2 regions of the Priestia sp. JSM ZJ58 genome follow, and region 2 is predicted to be linked to the other one. Evidence: riboswitches for the same ligand, from Rfam matches in the RefSeq annotation. Region 2 holds a riboswitch; the other holds the start of a gene.
What was found. A riboswitch is a leader RNA that binds a small molecule or an ion and turns the genes downstream of it on or off. The one in region 2 is predicted to bind preQ1.
Positions count from the first base shown of each region.

Region 1: linked by a shared signal. The riboswitch ahead of queC (7-cyano-7-deazaguanine synthase QueC) and the one ahead of ACH6EI_RS25430 (QueT transporter family protein) in region 2 are both predicted to bind preQ1.

Region 1 covers NZ_JBISEM010000001.1:3,470,483-3,480,159, forward strand. The annotation lists gene ACH6EI_RS18115 (cell wall hydrolase) at 1-465, opposite strand, end outside; gene ACH6EI_RS18120 (hypothetical protein) at 778-1,104, opposite strand; gene ACH6EI_RS18125 (hypothetical protein) at 1,252-1,446, opposite strand; gene ACH6EI_RS18130 (patatin-like phospholipase family protein) at 1,464-2,309, opposite strand; gene ACH6EI_RS18135 (YkvS family protein) at 2,618-2,803, shown strand; gene ACH6EI_RS18140 (hypothetical protein) at 3,120-3,347, shown strand; gene ACH6EI_RS18145 (NAD(P)H-binding protein) at 3,379-4,080, opposite strand; gene queF (preQ(1) synthase) at 4,149-4,646, opposite strand; gene queE (7-carboxy-7-deazaguanine synthase QueE) at 4,745-5,476, opposite strand; gene queD (6-carboxytetrahydropterin synthase QueD) at 5,469-5,909, opposite strand; gene queC (7-cyano-7-deazaguanine synthase QueC) at 5,909-6,574, opposite strand; PreQ1 riboswitch class I at 6,805-6,848, opposite strand; gene ACH6EI_RS18170 (GerAB/ArcD/ProY family transporter) at 6,921-8,042, opposite strand; gene ACH6EI_RS18175 (hypothetical protein) at 8,065-8,301, opposite strand; gene ACH6EI_RS18180 (Ger(x)C family spore germination protein) at 8,313-9,512, opposite strand; gene ACH6EI_RS18185 (spore germination protein) at 9,537-9,677, opposite strand, start outside.
Region 2 covers NZ_JBISEM010000005.1:107,174-116,850, forward strand. The annotation lists gene rluF (23S rRNA pseudouridine(2604) synthase RluF) at 1-532, opposite strand, end outside; gene ACH6EI_RS25410 (MFS transporter) at 809-1,342, shown strand; gene ACH6EI_RS25415 (hypothetical protein) at 1,399-1,746, opposite strand; gene ACH6EI_RS25420 (hypothetical protein) at 1,774-2,019, opposite strand; gene ACH6EI_RS25425 (hypothetical protein) at 2,089-2,538, opposite strand; gene ACH6EI_RS25430 (QueT transporter family protein) at 2,974-3,462, opposite strand; PreQ1 riboswitch class I at 3,472-3,516, opposite strand; gene ACH6EI_RS25435 (Lrp/AsnC family transcriptional regulator) at 3,712-4,122, shown strand; gene ACH6EI_RS25440 (YitT family protein) at 4,506-5,372, shown strand; gene ACH6EI_RS25445 (hypothetical protein) at 5,722-5,940, shown strand; gene ACH6EI_RS25450 (5-deoxy-glucuronate isomerase) at 6,185-6,973, opposite strand; gene ACH6EI_RS25455 (LacI family DNA-binding transcriptional regulator) at 7,108-8,133, opposite strand; gene iolE (myo-inosose-2 dehydratase) at 8,194-9,090, opposite strand; gene iolD (3D-(3,5/4)-trihydroxycyclohexane-1,2-dione acylhydrolase (decyclizing)) at 9,175-9,677, opposite strand, start outside.

The DNA of each region.
Region 1 (9,677 bases), on a different contig from region 2:
CTTCGGAGAATCTACACGGTTTAACACCACTGTTGCTACCCCTACTTTTCCTTCATACGATTCGCCTTTTGCTTCGGCTTCTACTAAGCGAGCTAATAAATCTTTTTCGCTTGACGAAATCGAAACTGCAGGTGTTTCCTGGTCTGCAGGTTTGGCTTCTGGTTTTGGTTCTGGCTTAGCCGTATTAGCAGGTGCTGCCGTTGAAGGTTCCGTTGTTTCAGCAGCCAGCACTTTTGTCTTACTCGGAATAGCTAATGTTTCACCAATATAAATCATATCTCCTTGACGATTGTTTAATTTTTTAATATCGTCAATTGTTACACTATATCTTTTACCTAACTTCCAAAGACTATCGCCTTTGACTACTTTATAATTAGTTGCAGCCGTAGCTGTTGCATTAAAACCTATAAATGAAAGAGTAGCTAAACAAGCTACTACCATTGATTTCATATAACTATGTTTCATAGGTAATACCTCCTGAAATTTCGTATGGTATTACTCTATCATAGCTATATGGGGGTTTCACCGAACGATTCAATTACATTTCTTTAAGTTTGATGAACAAAATTACGTTCGGAACACAAATATGACATTGTACCTTATTTTTTGTCATAATCACGGTAATTTTTCTAAAATACAGGTATATTTTCCCGCATTATTTCAGTTTAATCAGAAATTTCTTCATTCGTTTTTCCCTTATAATTCTTATGATAAACATTTAAATTCATCTACTTTTACACAAAAGAGCTGAATGTTGTAATCAACATTCAGCTCTTTTTAATCTTCGATCTCAATTTCTACAACATCATAGAAATCAATCACTAGCTTAGCACCCGTATCATCCATAAACGTAAAAACGTCTTGATCATCTGATAAATGTATCACGTATCCGGTCAACTGCTGTTCACTGTTGTCGTAAACAGTAGTAATTAGAATTTTTTTATGATCTACATATGCTTCTTCTAATAACGAATGGAGGTCATAGTCCCCGTCATCTTCGGGCCGGTTCGTTAACAGCATCCCATAAGTCGTCATTCCATTTTTATCTTTCCATATATGATCTGCAAAATAAAAAGGTGCTGTACTTTTTCGAAACTCATCCATAATATCCCTCCTATAACTAAACACGTTTATTCGCTCTTACTATACGTTACTAAATAAACGCACAAGCACTTGTAACAGTATATTCTCTACTGTACAGGCTCATACATCCATTATATAAGGCATAATCAAATAATGCCATCATTTCGTTTAACTCCTAGGAATTTCTAGATACGTATAGGTAAAATCGCCTCCGCGTCCGGCGATTCCACGAAAATGTTTGAAATCAGGGCGATTTACTAAAAAAGGGCGAAAAGCAAGAAAGTCTTCTTTTTTAACTTTAATTTCGGTTACTTTTCCTTCACTTAACTCATTTAACATATTGATTACTGTTTGTTCATCCATTCAGTTCCACCTCGTTTTTAGCTGTTCAGCCAATTTTGCAGAGACGCAAATTGAGCTTCAGCTTCTTTATATCCTTGGTTATAAAGAGCGTCGAGACGCTCACGATTCTTCTCAATTCGCCCTACTACAAGAGGGGATTGCGGACGAATCACAAAGATATTCCCCTGTCTTTCCTGCTCTTCAATATATGACAATGTTTCATTATACAATTTATAGCGGTTCTCAAGCGCACGAGTCAGCCCATCATAATGACGATATTTGCGCTTCAATAACCAAAGCATATTTGATTTCTTTTTTCGATATCCTTCGTTTCGCGTTAGCACAACAATATTTTTTCTATATCCATCCTGCACTGCTTTTTTGATTGGAATCGGATCACTGATTCCTCCATCTAACAGCTCTTTTCCTTTATATGTAACGACAGGTGCTAAAAATGGAAGGGAACTAGAAGCGCGAACCGCTGTCAAAATATCCCGATCATACTCATCAAAATAAACGGGTTCTCCCGTCACGCAGTCCGTTGCTCCTACTACAAGCTTCTCTGTACGCTCAGCAAATGCCTCAAAGTCAAATGGAAGAAGCTGATTAGGAATTTCATCAAAAACGAAATCCATTCCAAATATCTCTTTTGTTTTAAAATAATTTTTCCACGACAAGTAGCGAGGATCCTCTAAAAAATCTAAATTAGCTTTGCGACTTCTTCCTATTTGTCTAGATAAATAAGAAGTGGCATGACAAGCGCCGGCTGAAACGCCAATTACATACGGAAGGTACAGATTTCTTTCCATAAAGTAATCTAAAACTCCGGTTGTATAAAGGCCTCTCATACCGCCTCCTTCGAGCACGAGTCCAGTATCTTTCAATTTCTACACCTTCTAATTCTTATAATTTATGACAAGATTATACCTCGTTTATTATAACGAAAGATGAACAAAGATGGAACTGTGTTGCTTCTCTCTTTCGTTAAAGCTACCAATTCCTTTTATTCCTCAGCACATTTTACTTGTTTTTTCAATTTTATTTTATATTTTTTCAAAAAACCCTTTACTAATTCCCAGTTTTAAGGCAAAATTGTAAAAAAAGAAAACGCTAACTAGTTTTACTATTTTCAAAATTAAAATTATTTAAAAAATTAATAATGAACTAATTTAAAACAAAGGAGCGATGAATGATGAAAATAGCAGAGGTAGGAAACTTGATAGAATTTAAAAATGGCTTACAGGGCATTGTCGAAAAAGTAAATGAAAACTCCGTGATTGTTGATTTGACTTACATGACAAACTACCGGGATTTAGACTTAGAACAGCGAACTGTTGTCAATCACAAAAACTACACGATTATTAATCCCGCTATGTAAAGGGAAAAAGCAACCGGAACGCAAAAACGGTTGCTTTTTTAGTGGTTTTGAAAGAACTGATTCTTTTGTTCTTCTGTAATAATTCCCAGCTTATACATGAGATAAATATACTGTTGAACCTTAACATCCTTCGAACTTTTTTTCACTGTACTCCCTCTTTTCTAAAATGTTTCTTCATACAATAATATATGGCTAAGATAAAAAAAGTTTCCTTAAAGAAACAAAACCAGGCCCCATTTTTTCTTGAAAGGGTCTTATTTTCGTGTGACAATAAGAACAAGCTACTACTACCTACTTACTGAAAGGAATTACTAGCATGTTTGATACTGTATTGTTTATCGTTGCACTTATTGTCATTCTTTTTTTCATCGTGCAGTTCGTTTTTAAACGCAAGCAAACTTCAAATAAAAAAACATCCGCTGAACCCATGAATTATGCCGAAGAAGATTCTAACTCTTACACAAGCTGGAGTGAATCTGCTTCTAATCACGATCACGATGGTGATGGTGATGGTGATGGGAACGCGGATGCTGACGGAAGATAGAAAAAAGCCTCTTCTTATGAAGAGGCTTTTTTTATTTTGATAACACGCGCTTGCCGTTGGTAAACGAATAATAGCATTCACCTGTATAGATGTCTTGGCTTTCATGTACATGAACACCACATTTATCTTCAAGTGCAGCTTTCATCATGGATTTGGCTACGTTATACGCTTTAATTGGACGATATTTTCTCCACTTTCCTACAAGGCAAAATGAACACGACTTTAACGTGTATCCCCCAAGCTTTTCAAATAGGCGAAACTCTTGGCGCTTGCCTAATAATAACGATGGGCGGAAAAAGTGAGTAGAACGGATATACAAGCTTGCGATATCTTCTTCTACTTGCCCCTTTACTTTACTGTAAAAGAATGGCGAACGAAGATCAGCACCAATTGCTGTAATCGTTAAAAAGTTTTTGCAGCGATATTTTTCTGCACATTTAGCCGCTTTTAAAGGAAATTCGTAGTCAACTTTAATGAATTTCGCTTTTGTTTTTGCTTTTTTCATTGTCGTGCCTAAACAGCAATATACATCATCAACTGCAAAGCATTCTTCGTGCTTATCAAGCTCTGAAAAATCAATTTCAAGCTGACGTAGCTTTGTGTGTTCGATTGGTAGCTTTTTTCGAACAAACACTGTCACATGGTTATATAAGCTGTTGCTTAATAACATTTTTAAAAGTTCTTGACCAACAAGTCCGCTTGCACCTAATACTAATGCTGATCTCTGTGACATTCTTTCACCTTCTCATCTGTTGTTTTTGCAATGGAAAACAGGTTGCATACACAACCTGTTTGTTCGAATTAACGATTATCAATTGTTTCTGGGTATAAATCATGATTCATCAGGCGATAATTAGCCATTTCTTCATACTTCGTACCAGGACGGCCATAGTTTGTATATGGATCAATTGAAATCCCGCCGCGTGGTGTGAATTTTCCCCATACTTCAATATATCTTGGATTCATCAGTTTAATTAAGTCATTCATAATAATATTCATACAGTCTTCATGGAAATCTCCATGGTTACGGAAGCTGAACAAATAAAGCTTTAACGACTTGCTTTCCACCATTTTTTCATCTGGAATGTAACTAATATAAATGGTTGCGAAATCCGGCTGACCCGTTTTTGGACATAAGCTCGTAAATTCCGGACAGTTAAATTTCACAAAATAATCACGATTTGGATGTTTGTTATCAAATGCTTCTAGAATCTCTGGTGAATATTCAAACAAATAGTTTGTTCCTTGATTTCCAAGGAGTGATACACCTTCTAATTCTTCATCTTTTCGACCGCTCATTTGCATTTCCTCTCTTTCTACGATTGTCATTCTAACAGCGTTTTTTTATTTTGTATATATCTGTTTTTATTTTTCTTTGTAAATTTTTTGCTATGCGCTTACACGCCTCGTTTATTTCCCCAAACAAGGGCGTGAACCTGCGGCAGAACTCTTACATCGTTCATGTTTTTAGCTGCCACTGCCTTGTCGATTAACCACTCATACTTTTTAAGCAATTCTTGTGTTAACGACGCATTATCGATTGTCGTTAAGTCCTCGTTGCCTACTTGAACAAAAAATGGAACCTCAGGATAACGTTCATGAACAGACGCTGCATACTCAAAGTCCTCATCATTAAATACAACGACTTTTATGCTTATGTGCGCCATGCGTTTTTCCTTTATTAATGTCTCTATAATATCGTCTAATACGGAGAAATTTGTTTTCATTAATGAACTTGGAGGCTTAGGAGAAATCGTTAAATCATCGATCTTTAGGAACCAATCCTGATAACGGCTTCCCTGTGTTTCAAGAGCTGCTTTTACCCCATGACTGTGCAAAAGCTCTACAAGTGAACCAATCGCCTTGATAAGCGCAGGGTTTCCTCCAGAAATGGTGACGTGATCAAAGCACTCTCCTCCAATTTCTTTAAGCTCCGTCCAAATTTGTTCTGCTGTTAGCTGACGAATATCGTTTTTAGCTGATCCATCCCATGTAAAAGCTGAATCACACCAGCTGCAGGAATAATCACAGCCTGCGGTACGAACAAACATCGTCTTACGTCCTACAACCATTCCTTCCCCTTGAATCGTTGGGCCGAATATTTCAAGTACTGGAATTGTATTAGCCACGTTTTTTCACCTTCTTTGGGCGGTAAACCACGTAACTTGTCGGCGTTTCCCGCACGAATACTTGTACGCAAGAAGGCTTATTTGGTAGTGTGTCTAGATATTCTTGAACCAACTCATAAATTTTACGAGCAACAACTTCAGTTGTAGGAAAATCATTTGGATTTTCTTCGTTAAAGATAGAATGATCGTTCAATAATGTATGATCAAATTGACCAGAAACAATTTTTTTCAATAGCGCAAAGTTTACTAAAAAGCCCGCTTCGTCTAATGTATCTCCGGCAACAGTTAAATTTACAAAATACGTATGTCCATGGACTTGACGGCATTTTCCTGCTTCTGTATGAGGAACAAAATGTGCCGCAGCAAACTGCATATCTTTGTTCAATTCATATTCATAGTCATGAAAGACTTGAGGATACATTTGTTGCAGCATTATTTTTCTCCTCCTTCTTTTGTTTGCAAGTATTGATCTAACCCGCGTTTTCGCAATTGACATGCGGGACATTCGCCGCACCCATCAGCAACAATACCGTTGTAGCACGTTAATGTTTTTTCACGCACATATTCAAGCGCTCCTAGCTCATCCGCTAACGCCCACGTTTCTGCTTTATCAATCCACATAAGCGGCGTATGAATCACAAACTCGAAGTCCATTGATAAATTAAGCGTGACGTTTAACGATTTCACAAATACGTCTCGACAGTCTGGATATCCCGAAAAATCAGTTTCACAAACGCCTGTTACGATATGACGGCCTCCGCTGTTTTTAGCCAGTACGGCAGCAAATGATAAAAATAACAGATTGCGGCCATCCACAAACGTTGTAGGCAACTCTCCTTCTTTTTGCTCAATTTCAATATCATCTCGCGTTAAGGCATTTGGTGCTAATTGATTTAAAAGTGACATATCTAGGACGGTATGCTTCACACCTAAATCAGCTGCGATAGCTTTTGCTACCTCTATCTCTTGACTATGACGCTGACCGTATTGGAAAGTAACCGTTTCTACTTCTTTAAAGTTTTTCAAAGCCCAAAATAGACATGTTGTACTATCTTGACCTCCGCTAAATACAACAATAGCTTTTTCATTTTTCATCATTATTGTTCGTCTCCTTTTTGATTGAAATCAAAAGAAGAAGAAACTTTATTGAACCGTTCGTTCCCTTTGTGACTAATTTTATAACACAAAAAAGAGACTGCTCTTTTCCAGCAATCTCCCTAAAAAGCAACTAAGATACACGTCCTCGCCAGCATACACGTCAAAAAGACGTGTTGATAGAAAAGCACGTGAAAGAAGACACGCTAAAACCGTGTCTTTTGTCATCAACGATGATCTTAGTTTTTTATAGAGGGAGTTTTCGAACCTCTCCCGTACATATACAAACGTGTACGGCGTTTCTTCTTGAATTGTCATCGTATACTATACCACATACGTATAAATAATGCTATGTTTGTTGGCTTCTATCACCTTTAGCTGCCTTATTTCTCTTTATATAAGAAAGCGCAATAAATAACAACGGAAAACAGACGCTTAGTACAAATAAATAAAACGGCCAGTAATATTTTTCAAAATAATTGAAGTATGCTGTATTTGGAATAATGTAATACGCCACGCCTGTAATGATTAGACCTAAAGGAAAGCTCAAAAAATTGCGCACCCGTAAATTACATAATTGAGCGATACTTAACTGAATAGCATAGAACACAATGACAACTTTAAAAAAGATAGATAACATCCAAATAATAGCTACTAATACTTCAACATGCTGTATCGTTGCACCTAACGAAATCATTTTTCCTAATAAATAAACTGGGTAGCTGTGCATTGATGCAATATTCGCGCCAAGAGCTAATATACAAGCCGCAACTGCAATCGTAATCGTCAAGCCCGATGCCACAGTGCCGATAACAATCATTCTTTTTACCTTTTTGCCATCTTTTATATGAGGCGTAATCATTAGCACAAAAATCAATTCCATAAACGGATTTCCTAAGAAATACGTGGTTCCTAACACTAAATCATCCATGCGGAATTCAAACAAAGGGTAAAGACGATCCAGTTTCATCTGAGGAATATTTAACGAAATTAACAATAAAAAAGGGACGACGATCCACGGTAAAAAGATTTCCGCGGTTCTCGCTATCACTTCAATGCCTAAATACCCTCCGTATATAACCGCTAAAATCACAAGAGCATGAATCCACGTAGGCAGCGTTTCAGGGACAATTTGCGTCGTCATAAATGTACTGATATCTCGAAGGGAAAACGTAGATTGAATGAACATAAAAAAAATGTAAATAAGAGACATACACGCTCCGGCGTAAGGACCTAGCGCTTTTTTAGCTATTTCAATGAACGTTTGCTGAGGGTAACGGTGCATCAGCCATAACAGCACCGCAACAATTAAAAGGGCAAAGCCAATAGCAAGCACACTACATACCCAGGCATTTTGTCTATTCGTTTCTAATAACGTAGCCGGAACTGCCAAAATAGCGCTTCCGATACAAAAAAAATAAATGAGAAAAAGAAGTTGTTTCGGAGTAATAAATTCTTTTATTTGCATCATACACCCCTTCTCTCCTACATGCTTACGTAAATAACAGATGATGAACGGTTTTAGTAAGAGGCTTAATGAGTTCCTCTAAAAAGTACAGAGGCGTAGGTACTTCTTTACGGAGTGTAATGGCTCCCCAAAAGAATAAACCCATACCTATAAGACAAAGATAGACAACGATTTCACGGTAATACTTTTCCTTTCGGAAGTTAATCATAATTTTTTTAGTCAAATAAGCAAGAAGTACGAGTAAGGCGATAAATCCCTCCATTTTCTTTCTCCTTAATGCTTCATTTGCTTCATATATGAGTTATTTAACGTGCCTAAGCGACGGATTTGAACTTTGGCATCTAAATCGACGGTTAAATCTTCTGCGTAAATTCTGTTCCAGTCTCTTTTCATTTTGTACCATCTCTTTACATCTTGTCTGTAAAACGTTTCTCCAAAACCGAAGATATCACTTTTATAATCTTTTTGAGCTTTTTCCACTGCGTCATTCATTTTTTCTTTTACGTCCGCTGCTGTTTTTCGTTCGAGCATATTGATTACAGCTGGGTCCTGTAAGTTTACTTGACACTCTACATCTGCCACGTTTGCTTCACCTTTTAAATCCACGTGAATATGAGGCTTATGGTTTTTCATAGAAGCCGTTACCTTCACGTTCGTTCGAAGCATTTCTACTCCGATGATATCGTGCTGTTTTTCTTTTCCTTCGCATGGAATAACAATTAACGTACTTTTTACATTTCCTGTAATATAGTTATATCCTTTACTTTCGTCTTCATTGAACCAGCCGATCAGCTTATCATTTTGAAAGACACCTAATCCTTTAAAATTGAGCAGGGTGGACAGATTGGTCCGGGAAATGCTCGACATATCTCCTGCCTTTTTCACGTCGCCTTTGACCAATACTCCCGATAACACCGCCTGCTTTCCTTCGCTCGTTAAGTTACTGATCAGTTCATTTAACTTTACGCCTCTAGTGGGTGCCCAAATACGCTGAGAGACGTCTAATGAAGCAAACATATGGTTAGCTGGTATTTTTTCAATTGTTGTTAATACGTTCAGAACGCTCGATGCTTTCGTGTTTTTAGCAACAACAACAAAATAATCGGTACGCACTTCATGATCCCGAGCAAAGAAATCAAGCACTTCAGCAATACCCTCTTCCGCCATGCTTTCGCTAATGACTAGCATTCGTAAATGAGAAAGATAAATTTTCCGCGGGGATTTTGTCGTTATTTTTCTTAACCCTTCCATTACAGACGAAGCCTTAATAGAGAATGTGGTAACAGAAGGCCCGTTTGTAGGGGTTTTGGCCTGAATATCACCAGGGTTAATCAGCTGAACTGTAACAATAATGCCATCTTCTGCTTTATCAATTCCGACAGCAACCGTAATGGCTAGCTCATTCAACTCTCGACTGCTCCAGCAGCCGCTTAACAGCAATGAACAGATACATAACATCAGAAATGCTTTCATAGTAACCGGCCACCTTTGCACAGTTTAGTTTTTTTGCGTCTTTTGACGTGAAATATTCTTCTCGTTAATAAGCTTTGGCCTTGTTTTCATTTTTTTGATCGAACGTCTAATTAGAACATCCTTTTGATCACGCTTCACAAAGGGAGCCATAGGTGTCATATAAGG
Region 2 (9,677 bases):
GTGTTAAAATAATTTGAAACTCGTACTTAGACAGCTGTGTCACTTTACAAGGAAGCGTTTTTGTACCTAAAATTTTTACTCCCTCAGACATGTTTTTGATAAACTCGGGTGTAATCGGCTTATCTACTGCAACAATATATTCTTTTTCATGCTTGTTTTCTGCACGTAAAATTTCGTTAATAATATCGCCGTCATTTGTAAGTAAAATTAAGCCGTCTGAATCCTTATCTAGTCGTCCGACATGATGAATACGCAAAGGGTGATTGACTAAGTCAATGATGTTTCCCTTTACTTTTTTCTCACTCGTACTTGTAATGCCGACTGGTTTATTAAGTGCAATATATACATTATTTCGAGCAATCCGAAGCTGTTGGCCGCTTACTCGAATATCATCGCCAGGCTTAACTTGATCTCCGATTTTTGCAACCTTTCCATTAACGGTTACTCTTCCTTCACTAATTAACTTATCTGCCCCGCGTCTTGACGCTTTGCCAGATTCACTAATAAATTTATTCAGTCTCAGGTGAATCACAACCTTACATTTAAAAATTTTAAAATTTGTCTCTTCTATTAGAAACCGATATGTGTCAATTTCTATACCGTCCCTATCGTAACATGCTATACGCTTCTCGTCTTCTTTTAATTTCATTACTTGACTATATTTTTTTAACAGAAATAAAAGGATAGCCTCAAAATACTTTGTAAACTTATTCTTAACATTTCAAGCAATGCTTACACCTGTCAAACCAACGTCAATCTTCACTCCTATACAAGACCTAAACGTCTGGATTGACTGATCAGTATAGAGTTGCTACCATCAGGTTTTCTTATGCTTCCAGGAGGAGTAACGCTGGCTCTAACAGCTATGGTCGGAGGAAGTTTGTTTGATAAAATTGGATTTAAACCGCTGCTTTTAACAAGTTTAATTCTGTTAACGTTTATTTTAAGTTTGTTCACTACCATTTCAAGAGAAACAACCACGATGACCGCAGCTATTTTATACGCTGCCTTTACAATTGGCGTAGGTTTAAGCATAGGACCCGTAATGACGCTTGCTTTAAATCAAGTACCTAAACCGCTTCACGCTCACGGTTCAGCCATTTCAAATACGATTAACCAAGTTTCAGGCGCAATTGGACCCGCTTTGTATACAAGTATTATGACTATGGCTTCTCAGCACTTTATTCAACAATCAAATGAAACGAATAAAACGCTGTTACAAATAAAAAGTATGACAAGCGGAGTTCATACCGTCTATTATGTAGCCATCGCTTTCGCTATCATTTCGTTCCTGCTCGCTCTTACATTAAAGAAAAAAGATCAGCAGCTTGAAACGCAATAAGTGAGAAACTAACAAGAGCTGCTCATGGTTTGAGCAGCTCTTGTTACATGCAGAATTTATATTACAAATGTAAAAGCAATCATAGATACTATGAAAACAAGGATAATAATACCTCTCTTTTTTTCTGTTTTCCATGCTTCAATAGCGCCCGCGATACCACCAATGACTAAAATAAAAGTGCCTATAATGTGGAGAGGCAGCAGCGATAATACTCTACCTAAACTCGCCATCACTCCCCCAATCAATATAAAGCCTGTTGTTATAATCGATTTTAATGATGTTAAGTCTCGTATAGCTTCTTGTTTTTCAGTCTTACTCAGTTTAAAGTACTCTATTATACTAAAAGCAGCGGGTGTTCCCCATAAAATAAAGAAGCTAACTAATCTATCCGTGTCTACATTCACTGTTTATTCACCACCGCTATTAGTTTCTTATACACTTTTCCTAACCCATTTTTTAGAGATAAAAAAAGCGGCTGTAGCTGCTACAGCGGGAATCATAAAAGCAAAGCTACCAGAATAACTGCCAAACGTTACTTTACTTGATAATCCTTCGATTGAGCTCCACATAGTCGAACTTTCTGGAACATATAAGAGCGTAAGAATCATTCCTGATAGCAGTTGAAAGCTACCCAAGAAAACGATGAAACTAATGATAAATAGTCCATATCTCTTCAATAAAATCTCTCCCTTGATTTATATACGATTTCACGCTTCATAAGTTCCATCATTTAACAAATCCATGTATTATTCTCGCTTCAAAGATCCTCCAAAAGAAAATTGATGGTAGTCATCGATCTTATTCCAATATCCTATGCACTTTACGTCAGGCTCATCAATAGCTAACGCTTCTTTATTAATTCCTTTATAAGGAAGAAATGCAGTCAACTTTACCTTTTGTTTTGGCTTAATATTTAACTTATTGCCTTCTGCTAACACCTTAAATTTATTTTCAGAATAACCGTTTTTTATTTTTAGTGGATACGATAAAAATACGTCGTTTTGTTTGATGGTCAAATCGCTCTTGTTTACGAATTCCAATTCATACGAAATCCCTTGCTTCATCTTTTGTTCTTTGATGACGTTAATATGGATTTTTTCTAGTTCTCTTAAAGGAACGTTGTCTTCTTCTTTTGAACACCCGGCAAATAAGATAGCTAACACTAATAAAACAAGAATTCCTAACTTTCTATTCAAAAAATAATCCCCTCTCTCGTAACAAAGATTATTTTACAATTATAACTCAAAAAAGTTATTTAATGGTAAAAATACACAATTAAAAAAGCAAACCTTGTCGGTCTGCTTTTTTAATTGCTACGCATAGGTAATGTGTTGTTGTGCGAAAAACTTTTCGATAAGGAGTTTGCCAACTATATGTATATCGTAACAAAAGAAAAAAGAACGCGCTGTGAGATTTGTCACGTCTTCTTTCAAAATAATCTAATTGAATACTCGCTATTGCGTTACGCAAAAAGAGCAGAACGCAATAGCGACCTGCTCTTTTCACATGCTAGATATGGGTAATTTGTCCATGCGTGAAAAGCTCTTCAATAATAAGGGGTTTATCACTACACTTATAGAATAACAAAGAAAAAAAGATGCGGCTGTGAGATTTATCACAGCCGCATCTTTTTATCCAACTAGCTTATTAAATTGTACACGTTTATTAATGGCCGCCATAATTGGTGCTCCAACAAGCATAACCACAAACTCACCAACAGCTGTTGTTAACCATGTAAAGAAAAATGGTAAATCAAATGCTAGGTGCAGTTCAAACGCAATAATAAACATCGTAAACGTAAACACAAGTGTATTAATAAGCATACGAGCCCACATATTTTTAATGTAGCGCATAGAAAAAATGGTAATGAGTAATGATAGTACAGATTGTCCTACCCCAAACACCAGATCATAAGCGACCATTGGTGAAAAAAACAAATTCGTCAGAAATACCCCTAGTACAATGCCGTACACGTACTTTTTATTAAATACAATCAAATGATTGAACATTTCTGATATACGAAATTGGATATTGGTGAAGCCAAACGGCTGAATTAACATGCTAACAGCAATATACATAGCTGCTAAAAGACCGTTGACGCAAAGTGTTCTTATATTCATCTTACTATTCTCTCCTTAGTTTTTTAACGTGGGATGGTTACGAACCACGTAAACACTCAAAGAATCATACAGCAAGCTTAAGCTTTCGTCAATCTAGCTGTTTGCAAACTACTGCTGCTTTCATGTCTTCCATATTGACTGCTCTTTTTTCTTACTTTTCTTTAGTATAAAATAGAAGACGTATCCGTATACATAGGTGACATAAAGTAGTTAACCCTTTTGATTTGAAATACGAAAGGATTTGTAGCGATGTTAGATAATACAGATAAGCGCATACTAGAAGAGCTATCAAAAAATGGACGTATGAAGATGAAAGAATTAGGAGAAAAAGTGCATTTAACCGGACAAGCCGCTTCTGCTAGAGTATTAAAGTTAGAAGATGAAGGCATTATCAAAGGCTATACAATTAACATTGATGAACGAAAACTTGGCTACACCGTCCATGCATTTTTAAATATCTATACGCAGAGCATTCATCACCACCCCTACCTTACATTTGTAGAAAGTCAGAAGAAGTACGTCATCAACAACTTTAAAATCAGCGGCGATGGCTGCTACTTACTAGAATGTAAATTTCATTCGAATGAAGAATTAAATGATTTTTTGACAGAGCTAAATCAGCATGTGAATTACAAACTTTCAATCGTCATTAACAAATAAATTTTTTTAAAAAATAAAGGTATATTAATTTATGAAAATGGTAATCCTAATAACGTATTCCCCCTATTCCAATAAATTTGAAAATCCTTTGCGCCGTCGCAAAGGATTCTTTTTTTATGTAGGAAACCGCCTTCTATTTTTTGAAAAGTTGAACATCTCTCATAGCGTTGACATAGCGGTCAGAGGTTTATATAATCGGTGACATCGAAGCATAGAAAAGCAGACTCAAGACATTATACACGTATCGTAATTCTTCGTCTTAGAAGTTGATCAGTTTTATAACTAGACAATTTCTAAGACGTTTTTTATTTTATCATTTGTGAAACACTACTAAAAACAAGATTCCACGTGAAAATATCCTAATGATCAGGGAGGTTTGCATATTGAAAACAATCTATAAAGACATCATTTTAATTATTGCCGGAGCGCTTTTAGTTGCTGCATCCATTGACTTTTTTGTCATTCCAAATAAATTAGGTGACGGAAGTACGGTTGGTATTGCTCTTGTTTTATATTATTTATTTCATATCCCTACAAGTATCAGCACATTTCTTGTGAACCTTGTATTCATTGCCTTAGCTTATAAATTTCTAACTAAAAAAACGATTCTCTATACGATTCTAGGAGCTGTCATGACGTCCGTTTTCTTAGGTCTGGTCAGCTATATTCCTTTTCACGTTCACGACATGATTTTAGGAATTGTATTCGGGGCTTTACTAATGGGAACAGGACTGGCACTCATTTTTATCGCGGATGGATCTACCGGCGGCACAACTCTTTTAGCTTATTTATTAAACTACACAAAAGGCTACAATATCTCGAAAAGCATGTTCTACATGGACAGCGTCATTATTTTAGCATCGGTTTTTGCTATTGGCGTCAACAATACCCTCTATACTTTTATATTCGTCTATCTTTGTGCTAAAATCGTCGATGTTGTTATCGAAGGTTTCCACAACAAAAAAGCAATGACGATTATGTCTGATCAGTACAAAGACATTGCGCAAGTGATCACCAGTGAATTTGGAAATGCAGCTACCATCTTTTATGGATATGGCTACTACGCCAACAAAGATAAACGCATTATCTACGTTGTTATTAAAAAGAACGAGTTATTAAAAATTAAAAAGAAAATCCAGCAAATTGATCCGAATTCTTTTATTGTCATCCACGAAGTAAAAGAAGTTGTCGGCGGAAAATTTGGATTTATCGGCAATTCGCCTCATGAAACAAAAGCCGCTGCTAAATAAAAAAATCCACCTCTTGGTGGATTTTTTTATGAAAAAACCGTTAAGAAAAACGAAAAGATCCCTGCTAAAAAGTAAACTGACCCTAACGCAATTGCTCCTGTAAAGACCGTAAATACACTTAATCCGATAGCCACCTTCATTTTCATCCACATCCCTTTTTAGATTAGTAGTATAAGTATGTCCAAGAATAGAAGATTTATAACTATGCCACCCTATTTATTTCATATATCGATGCAACAATTGTCTATTCAACGTGTTCTAAAACCACCCCTGACGACATAACGTATAGGAAGGATTTCATATACACATCTTTGTATCACACATATCATATGAAATTAGGTGAGATAAAATGGTGGCTGTCCACTTTTTTGAAAACAGAAAGCTTCTATTAAGCCAGCTGAGGGAAAACATTCCTTCTACGGGTGATGATTTAAATATTAAGGGACGAAAAGGAACCGTCGTGCTTGTGAATGACATCGATGAAAAAAATGTTCACGTGGAAGTTGCTTTAGAAAAAGTAGTGAAAAAGAACTTAGCGTTAGATAATGCTAAAAAGAAAAGGAGATAAGCGGCTACGCTTATCTCCTTTTTTTTGATTGACATACGATCTCTTGCTTCTGTTTAGAAAAAAAAGAGACTCCTAAAAAAGGAATCTGCCAAAAAGAGCGATATCATCGCCTGAATATTAATACAAGCTATACTTTAACATATAAAAACATATTTTACAAAAATAAACTATTATTTTACGCATAATTATTTTTTTATTCGAGGCTTTTCAACATTTGAAACCCATTTCGTATAAAGAGTTTTATTTATTTTTCAGGCCAAATTTTTGCATCCGGCTCTAATAACCACTTATGCTCTTCTTCCATAATACGGTCTGTCCATGGATTATTGTCAAGATGGCGAATCATCCAGCAGAAGTACATCGCATAGCCAGGAGCCGTTGCTTGAGGATGATCTAATTCACCTGGAATTGTAATAAAACTATTATCAACTACACGGTATGCATCTTCTCCAACCATTGCACAGCCAAATCCTTGCGGCTTGTCAAAACGATAGTAATATACTTCAGGCTGGTCATGATGATGAGGCGGATAGCTCGACCATCTTCCTGGATAAGAAATAACTTCTCCAATAACAAGGTTAGAATAAGGAGCGTTATTATAATCAAAGATTGTCCGAATGACACGCTGAGCGGTACCTTCCCATACTCCTTCACCAGCTACTGTATTTTGACAGTCTTCAGGCGTATATAATTTTGATGAAAATTCTTTTTCATTATCCGTTTTTTGAACTAGTACTTCACTATTGGCAAGCGCGGTAATTTTAACCTCCACATTTTTCGAAACGTGCAAACACCAAGGCTCTTCTTCAAAAAGAGACTCACGCTGAATTTCTCTCGAATGTCCTTCCCACTCTAGCTTTACCTTTCCTTCTAGTAAAAGAATAGCCGTTTCATTGCTGCTGTCTAGTAAAGTTTCCTCTTTTCCTTGAGACATATTATAAATCCCAATATCCATCAGCATATCTTTGTGCTGACCGGCCATTTCTGTAAGTACGTTGTATCCTTTATTTAATTCACCTAATTTACCTAGCATGTTTAACTTCCTCCTTTATGTAGTAGCACAATCAGAATTTACTAATCACTCATTTTTTCTTCATAGACTTTATACATTCTTTTGAATATGTGACTGTGAAGAGTTTTTATTAACAGCAATACTCTTGATTGTATTCAATTATTTGCAGATGCTGTGGCGTTTCTTCGTAACGGAGCCGTCGATTTCCGGACAATCAATTTCGGCTCAAGAAGTAAATGTTCTTTATGCATCGTTGAGTATTCCATTTCTCTAACCAGCAAATCCACTACGTTTACAGCCATTTCTTTTGTCGGTTGTGCTACCGTCGTCAACATGGGCGTGATGGTAGTAGAAAGGACGGTATTATCAAAGCCAATCACTGATAAGTCATTCGGCACATCAATGTTGAATTCTTTTGCCGCTTGTATGACGCCAATAGCCAGTAAATCGTTACAAGCAAAAATAGCCGTCACTTTCTCCTTCATTAAAAAAATTTGCTTAGCACTTTCATATCCTTTTTGAATACTTGCTTCGGTCGTAATAACGTGCTGAGGTAACACAGTGATTCCATTTTCTTGCATGGCATCTCGAAAAGCATCTAAACGGGCGTGATTACTTTTTGCATTTTCTGTAATAATCGCAATTTTTTTATGATGCAAAGATAGCAAATAATCAGTCGCCAAATAGCTTCCCTTATAGTCATCCACTGTCACTGTATTAACAGATATGTGAGGGATTTCTGAAGCAATAACGCTAATGGGTATATCTTGCTTCAGCATATTTTTTAAAAGATTAGCATTGCGAAAAGCAGATGCTACAATTAAACCGTCGATTCTCTGACGAATTAACAGCGATAGATATTTTTTCTCTTTTTCCGCATCGTTATCGGTATTACACATTACAACATGGAAACCTCGCTCATGACTTCGGTCTTCTATGCTTCTTGCCAAATCGGCAAAAAAAGGGTTGGAGATGTCGGGTACGAGAAGCCCAATCGTTTTAGTAGGCTTTCCTGTTAAAGCAGATGCTACGACGCTTGGATGGTAATTCAACTGCCCCATAACCTCAATTACTTTTTGTCTTGTTCTTTCACTAATGTGACCGGTTTGATTGATAACTTTTGATACGGTGGAAATTGATACACCTGCTTCTTCAGCCACACTATAGATGGTTGGCTTCATTTCATCTCCTCCTTTCCTTTCATAAACATATAAAAGGCGTAAAACCTTTTACAATAGAAATTAAAGACCGCTTTTTTCTTTAATAAAGTTTCTTGCTTTTAACGCATATTCAAAAGGATTAGCAAGCGCTGGATCCTGTTCTGCTTCTACGACAAACCAGCCGTTATAATCAGAAGCGGCAAGCGTAGTAAATACTTCATCAAATTCAATAACTCCGTCGCCTGGAACAGTAAAGGCTCCTTCTTTTACCGCTTGCAAGAAGCTCAGGTCTTGTTGTTTGACTCGATCAACTACTTCTTGGCGAATATCTTTTAAATGAACATGTTTAATACGATGAAGATATTTTTTTAAGATATAAAGAGGTTCTTCGCCTGAAAAAACAAGATGACCGGTATCAAATAGGAGCGAAACAAGCTCTGGATTGGTAAGCTCCATTAGCTGCTCAATTTCTTCTGTTGTTTGGACGCCTGTTCCCATGTGATGATGATAGACAATATGCATATCTTTCTCTCTTGCTAGTTTCCCAAGATAGTGCAGGCCTTCTATAAGGCTGCTCCACTCTGTTGGCGTGAACACGGGCTTGTCTTTGAATAAAGGTACATCCATCATCCCTTGAATGCTGTGTCCTTGTTCAGATACAACAATTACTTTTGCTCCCATTTCGTATAAAAAATCGCGATGTTCAATAAATGGCGTCACCGTTTCTTCCAGCGGCTTTGTCGTTAAAAATGTACTAAACCATGCGCTTGCAATTTCTAAATTCCGAAGTGATAATGCCTTCCTTAAGATCGAAACATTTCGCGGATATTTGTTTCCTACCTCACTTCCTTTAAAACCGGTTAAAGCCATCTCACTGATACACTGTTCAAATGTATTTTCAGCTCCTAGTTCAGGCATGTCATCATTTGTCCAAGCGATTGGAGCAATCCCCAGTTTGACCGTGTTTTCCTTGAACATGTCTTCCTCTCCCCTATATCAAATTGAAAACGCTATTATATTCACCGAATGTTTCCCCTCAACATCGGCCATTTCTCTTGCTTGTTAATAACCTCTGGCCATTTCAAGATTTTTCACTTTATCCTTATAGGCTTCTTGTACATGGTGATTTTCAGATACCTCTGCTACTCCTACATGCCACCACGATTCATAACCGTTTGTCATAGTTTTGGGTAGCACTTTAATATCAATTAATGTAGAAGTCTCTTGTTTTTGTGAATCTTCCATTGCCGTTTTTAGTTCTTCAAGAGAGCTTACACGATATGTTTTTACACCGTAGCCTGCGGCGCTGGCTGCAAAATCAATTTTCATCACGTTTCCGTTTAATTTTCCTGTTTCATCGTTGCGATAGCGAAACTCTGTTCCAAAACTCCCCATTCCATTTGACATTTGAAGATTATTAATACATCCAAATCCGGAGTTATCAAACAGTAAAATATTTATCTTTTTTCTTTCTTGAAGGCTTGTAATGAGCTCTGAATGCAGCATTTGATAGCTTCCATCTCCAACCATCGCATACACTTCTTTAGCTGGTTCAGCCAGCTTAA